Regions from separate parts of the Serratia sp. L9 genome, predicted to be linked through region 2. Evidence: predicted binding sites of a transcription regulator. Region 2 holds the regulator's gene; the other holds the start of a gene.
The links. Region 2 encodes sigma-54, which starts transcription at its own class of promoters, with help from an activator protein. Its sites were predicted from a motif close to GTTGGCACANNTTTCGCTNT; they were not measured.

Region 1: the regulator sigma-54 is predicted to act here: its motif matches at 1,803-1,822, upstream of hypA (hydrogenase maturation nickel metallochaperone HypA).

What each region holds. Positions count from the first base shown of each region.
Region 1 is NZ_CP192591.1:4,615,295-4,618,708, forward strand. It holds partial or broken gene flhA (formate hydrogenlyase transcriptional activator FlhA) at 1-886, opposite strand, end outside; gene ACQ86O_RS22035 (HypC/HybG/HupF family hydrogenase formation chaperone) at 1,052-1,345, opposite strand; gene hypA (hydrogenase maturation nickel metallochaperone HypA) at 1,416-1,760, opposite strand; gene hydN (electron transport protein HydN) at 2,130-2,672, shown strand; gene ACQ86O_RS22050 (4Fe-4S dicluster domain-containing protein) at 2,916-3,414, shown strand, end outside.
Region 2 is NZ_CP192591.1:1,782,776-1,786,189, forward strand. It holds gene hpf (ribosome hibernation promoting factor) at 172-459, opposite strand; gene rpoN (RNA polymerase factor sigma-54) at 483-1,919, opposite strand; gene lptB (LPS export ABC transporter ATP-binding protein) at 1,971-2,696, opposite strand; gene lptA (lipopolysaccharide ABC transporter substrate-binding protein LptA) at 2,703-3,242, opposite strand; gene lptC (LPS export ABC transporter periplasmic protein LptC) at 3,211-3,414, opposite strand, start outside.

The DNA.
Region 1 (3,414 bases), 2.8 Mb from region 2:
ACTCGATCCTGCCTTGCGAGATATCAGACAGCCGCCGCTCATAACCGGTAAGATGCTCGGCATTTTTAAGGTTCAGCAACAGCATTTCGCCGCTTTGCATCACCCGTTCCGTTAAAGTCCCGGCCAACGCCGCGTTGTATTGCTGGCGTTCAGCAAGGTTGTCGTGCAGATAATGCGTGGAGTAAATGGTGATTTGATCTGCGTGATTACTGCGCAACACAATGCTGATGGCGTCACTTTTGAAGAAGTGGTGGATCTTCTGCGAAATCTCCCCCATGACATCGTCCAGATCGAGCTTTGACAGTACCGCATTGGTGACATCCACCAAAATACGATAATCATCCAGCTCATGGCGCAGTTGATGTTGCTGCCTTTCGGCGCTCTCTATCAACAGGATCTGTTCCGTTGCCAACGCCACCAATTCCATCAGCGTCTGTAGCTGCACCAGGCTGGCATCACTGAATGGTTCAGGAGCACTGCGCAGTAATTCACATCCGCCAATCAGCCGCCCACCGGCATGTAAGGGTAACAGGCAGTATTCGTTAAACGGGGGCAGCAGTGCCAAGGATCTGATTTGCGGATAGCGGGCGTGCAGGTCTTCGGCCTGCCAACGCTGGGGCAGCGAGCTGTGTCTGAACAGACTCACCGGCCCATTCGCCAGCAGCGTTTCATCCTGATAGCGGACCAATTGCTGGCCTTGGTCAAGCCCATAAAAACTAACCCGCTCGCTGTGGGGCTCAAACAACACCAGTGCAACGCTGTCTGCCAATTGTAAACGCTGTAATATCTGGCAGAGCTGTGGCAGCAGGAGGTTGAAACTACGCTGGCCGAGTAACATTCGGGTAATTTCGAGCAGTTCTTGCTTTTCTAAACGTACATTCGACATTCTTTACCACTTGTCTGAGTAACGAACATGACTTCCAGCGAGCAACCTCACAAAGTGTAATGTTAAGTAATGCTAATTTCTCCCTACCGGATCAACAAATATGTGGCTAACGCGCTGATGAGATTGCTCCCCTCAACCGCTGGCTCTTGTGGGGTCGGGTATTGTTCAGCGCAATCCATCCCGGCCCTCTCCCGCCATAAATAGCGCCACGTCCGGTTCCACCTCCCCCATGGCTTGCAGGACCGACAGCGTTTCCTGTGCCTCATGCTCATCAAGGCGGCTCATGGCAAACCCCACATGAACCAACACCCAACGGCCGATTAATGCCTCCGGCGGTTCACCTTCCTGACACACCAGAGCAATGTTGACCTCACGCTGCACGCCGCAGACATCGACCCAGGCGTGTTGTGGCTGGCTGGCCTCCAGTGCCACCACCTTACCGGGAATACCTATACACATAACTGAGCCCCCAGGTGGGCTGATCCCGGCTTGACCCGTTCATCACTGCACATTGCTTATTCCCCGTTGCCTATTCAATTTCCAGGCGTTTAATTTGTAAACCGTCATCAGCCTGTACCCGCAAGTTACGCCCGTTGCAACGCGGGCAGACCAAAACCCGGGGTGTCAGCAATGGGACATCCGCCTGGCAGTCATGGCACCAGCACTGCGCCTGCTGTTCGATCAGATGCAATTGGCACCCCTCGGCCAAAGTGCCACGGCATACCATGTCAAAACAGAACCTCAGTGAATCCGCTTCCACGCAGGAAAATGCGCCAAGCTCGAACCATACGGCGGTAATGCGCCGGGCGCGATGCTGCTGGGCATGTTGCTGCATGATGTCCATCGCATGATGGCATAAGGTTATTTCATGCATTCGGCCCCCTTTTAACGCGATCAATGCCTGATGCGGCCTATGCCTGCAAATAGGGTGCCAAAGTGGGGTGAGCAGGAAACACCGGATACACTCCCCCATAAACCTCAACCCCCCAGGGAGGAAGTGACATTTTTGCTGTCGATTTCGTCAAAAATGACGAAACCGGACACCACGCCCAGTGACGAAAGCCCGGCCTGGCGTCGTCTTTTATGTCATCAAACTGTCGATACCCATGTCAGGAAATAAGTAATTTATTGTTTTAAAACAACTTACTCTGACTGGCATGTTTTATGTATAGCTAAACCCAGAACATACTCGACGGCTTGTCGCCTGCGATTTAAAAGATGAAAGGTCACTCAGGAGTTATTGATGAACAGGTTTATCATCGCCGATCCCAAAAAATGTATCGGCTGCCGTACTTGTGAGATTGCCTGCGTGATGGCCCATAGCCATAACCAGGATATTGCCGCACTGGATGCCGCCCATTTTGCCCCGCGCCTGCACCTGCTTAAAGGCCCCAACATCAGCACCGTGGTGCTGTGCCGCCAGTGCGAGGATGCCCCCTGTGCCAGCGCCTGCCCCAATGGGGCCATCAGCCAGACCGGTGGCATGGTAAACGTCACACAGGAACGTTGCATCGGCTGCAAAGCCTGTGTCATGGCCTGCCCTTACGGGGTCATGGAGGTGATTACCCGCCCGGTTGCCCGCCAGAACGGCGCATTGATGCTCTCAGCCAGCGAAAAGGCTGAAGCGCATAAATGTGATCTCTGCACCGGGCGCGAAAGCGGCCCGGCCTGTATGGAATTCTGCCCGACCGAGGCGCTGCACTGTGTCGATAGTAAGATGCTACAGAAAATGAACGCAGAAAAACGCCGCCGAGCCGCACTGGACCCGATTTCGTTGTCATTTTAGCCCCATCAGTGCCTGCATCCCCGGATGCAGGCTTCTTCATCGCGATCATCAGCAGTGCCGACACGGATGACGATTCGACAGTTCGACACGCTCCAACCGCCAGCCAATTTGCCAAATCCCTTGCCCCGCCTGGCCCAGGCTCCATTTCCGGCTCCTGGCATGGAAAATGCTTAATAACAGGAAATTATAGCTGGCCCCTCAACCCAGCCAGACTGTAAACCGCTTTCTCTTGGAGGAAAGGCTATGAACCGCTTTGTTATTGCGGAGCCTCAGCAATGTATAGGATGCAATACCTGCATGGCCGCCTGCACCGAAGTGCACAAGGCTGAAGGGCTACAGTCGCATCCCCGGCTGACCGTGACGCGCGTCGGTGATCAGACGGCACCGATACTTTGCCGCCAGTGTGAGGATGCGCCCTGTGCGCGTGTTTGCCCGGTCAATGCCATCACTCATGGTGAGCATGCCATCGAATTAAATGAAAGCCTGTGCATTGGCTGCAAGCTATGCGGCCTGGCTTGCCCCTTCGGGGCCATTACCCCTTCCGGCAGTTCACCGGTCAATATCCCGCCGATGTTCGAGCACTACGTGCCAGCAGAACTGTTGCCAGACGTGCCCACCAGCCCGGCCAATCAGTCCGCCTATCTTTCATGGAATGCCGGGATCCGCACGGTGGCGGTGAAGTGCGATCTCTGCGCTTTCCTCGCTGAGGGGCCGGAATGTGTGCGCATCTGCCCAACCAATA
Region 2 (3,414 bases):
TTTACGGTCGGTTGCAGACCGGCACTGGTAACGTTTATAGCACGGTTTTTCGCCTGTTTAACCCTGATGGCTTAACGGCGCGTACCCATCCAGGTGACGCGCCGATGGTTGCCGTGTAGCCAAGTAGACTACGGTAAGGGCCATAACCACATGGGGTGAAGGCCCAGAATGTCAGTGTTGTTTTAGTTTGTCTTTATGTTTGTTCAATTGACGAGCCAGTTTGTCGATCAGGCAGTCTATTGCGGCATACATATCTTCTTTTTCCGAGGTGGCGTGCAACTCGCCTCCATTCACATGCACCGTTGCTTCAGCAATCTGCTGCACTTTTTCCACACTTAGTACGACATACACCTGATTAATGCGGTCAAAATACTGTTCGAGTTTGGCAAACTTGTTGTTGACGAACTCGCGCATTGGTTCGGTGATTTCGATGTGGTGTCCGGTAATGTTGAGCTGCATAATGTCTTCCTTCTCTATTGAGGTCAAACCAACTGTTTACGCTGGTTAGACGGCGGGATGGACAAAGACTCTCGGTACTTGGCAACGGTACGCCGCGCTACCATGATCCCCTGATCGGAAAGCAGGGTAGCCAGCTTGCTGTCGCTAAGCGGCTTCGCGGGGTTTTCAGCCGCGATAAGTTTCTTCACTAACGCCCGGATCGCCGTAGAGGAGGCTTCGCCACCGCTATCGGTATTCACATGGCTGGAGAAGAAATACTTCAATTCGAAAATACCACGCGGGCTGTGCAGGAATTTCTGCGTAGTGACGCGCGAGATTGTCGATTCATGCATCTCCACGGCCTGGGCGATATCTGCCAGAACCATGGGTTTCATAAACTCTTCCCCTTGCTCAAAGAACGCTTCCTGCTGCTCGACAATGCAGCGGGTCACCTTGAGCAGAGTGTCATTTCGGCTTTCCAGACTTTTAATCAGCCACTTCGCTTCCTGCAGATTGCTCCGGATAAACTGGCCGTCGGCATCATTGCGTACACTGTTGCCGAGGGCTGCGTATTGCTGGTTTATTTTCAGGCGCGGGATGCTGTCTGCATTTAGCTCCACCGTCCACTTATCCTGCACCTTGCGTACCAGAACATCCGGTATGACATACTCTGACTCACCGGTATTGATCGATTGCCCAGGGCGAGGATCGAGCGATTGGATCAACTCCATCGCTTCTTTCAGTGTATCTTCTTTTAACCGAGTTGTTCGCATCAGGCTGCGAAAGTCGTGGTTGGCCAGCAAATCCAGATGCTCGCTGACAATCAGGCGGGCCTCGGCCAGATAAGGTGTCTCTTTGGCATATTGAGAAAGCTGGATCAGCAGGCAGTCCCGCAGATCGCGGGCAGCAACGCCGACGGGATCAAAACGCTGCACGCGCTTTAAAACCGCTTCAACTTCTTCCATGGTCACATTCTCGTCGCCCATACTTTCCAGAATATCTTCCAGCGGTACGGTGAGATAGCCGGTATCGTCCACGGCATCGACGATCGAGGTGGCAATGGCCACGTCAGTGTCGGAAAACGGCGTCAGATCCACTTGCCACATCAGGTAATCTTGCAGCGTTTGCGTCGTTTCACCCTGATAGACCGGGAGTTCGTCATCGCCGTAGTCAGTACCGGTGCCGGAAGGCGTGCCTGCGGTGTAGATCTCATCCCAGGTCGCATCCAGGGGCAGCTCTTCAGGCATGTCCTTTTGTTCCAACGCTTCGCGGGTATCCAGCCCTTCAGTATCGGTACTCTCTTTTGCCTCGATCTCTTCGTGCTGGTCTTCAGACTGTTCAAGCAGCGGGTTGCTCTCTAACGCCAGTTGGATCTCCTGCTGGAGCTCAAGCGTGGACAGCTGCAACAGGCGTATCGCCTGTTGGAGTTGGGGAGTCATGGCCAGCTGTTGGCTGAGCCGGAGTTGCAAACCTTGCTTCATATCTTGTGTTTACTTCCGTTAACGGATTGCCAATTGGCACGCCGCTGGAGCTTAGAGGCGGAATTCTTCGCCCAGATAAACGCGTTTCACCTGCTCATCGGCCAAAATAGCATCCGGCGTACCGTGTGCGATCAGTTTGCCCTGGCTGACGATATAGGCGCGTTCACAGACGTCCAGCGTCTCACGCACGTTATGGTCGGTGATCAGTACGCCAAGACCGCTGTCACGCAGGTGTTCGATAATCTTTTTGATATCGATAACAGAAATCGGGTCAACCCCGGCGAAGGGCTCATCCAGCAGGATAAATTTCGGATTGGCGGCGAGTGCACGGGCAATCTCCACGCGGCGGCGTTCCCCGCCGGAGAGCGACTGGCCCAGGTTGTCTCGCAGATGGGAGATGTGAAACTCCTCCATCAGCTCAACCGCACGATCGTCACGCTGTTCGCTGGTGAGATCCGGGCGAATTTCCAGCACTGCCATAAGGTTGTCGTAAACACTCAAGCGACGGAAGATTGATGCTTCCTGCGGCAGGTAGCCGATGCCACGGCGAGCACGAGCGTGCAGCGGCAGGATACTGATATCTTCTTCATCGATAACAATGCGCCCGGCATCGCGCTGAACGATACCGACAACCATGTAAAACGTGGTGGTCTTACCGGCCCCGTTTGGTCCCAGCAGGCCGACGATTTCGCCCGATTTCACGTTAAGGCTCACGTCTTCAACGACTTTGCGGCCTTTATAGGCTTTCGCCAGGTTTTCTGCGATGAGTGTTGCCATAAGTGTTTAGTTACTCTTCTTTTGACCGTTTTTGTCTTGCAACTGTGATGGCACCAGAACCGTAGTCACGCGTTTGCCTTTATCGCTGAACGCCTGCATCTGCTGCTGCTGCACCAGATAGGTGATACGGTCGCCCTGCACGTTGCTGTCGAGCTGCTCCAGGTAGGCATTACCCGTGAGCGTAACCAACTGCGTAGCGACGTCGTAACGTACTTTCTGCGCGTGGCCTTTCACCGGCTTGCCGTTGTCCTGCATCTGGTAGAAGGTTACCGGATTGCCGAAGGCTTCAATATAGGTTTTATTCTGATCGCCACCTGGGCGGGTAACCACCACTTTATCGGCTTTGATCTCGATGGTGCCCTGCTTGATCACCACCTCGTCGGTAAAGGTGCTGACGTTGCTTTGCATATCCAGCGACTGTTTCAGCGAGTTGATGCTCACCGGTTGGTCAGAGTCGGATTTCAGCGCCAGGGCCGGGCTGCTGGCGGTCAAAACGAGGCTGACGATCAACAGATTACGGAGTTGTTTTTTGGTTTTGAATTTCATAGTTGGTCTTGACCTTATCAATCAGCTCAGCGGTTTTGTTCCGCAGATTGCCACGCATTTTCATGCCGTTAGAGGTAAAATTCGTCCCGAACAGGGTCACTTCATCATCGGAAGAGACATCCTGGGTGATCAGATTAACCTGAGCATTTTCTGTTTTGATTTTTTCCAGCTG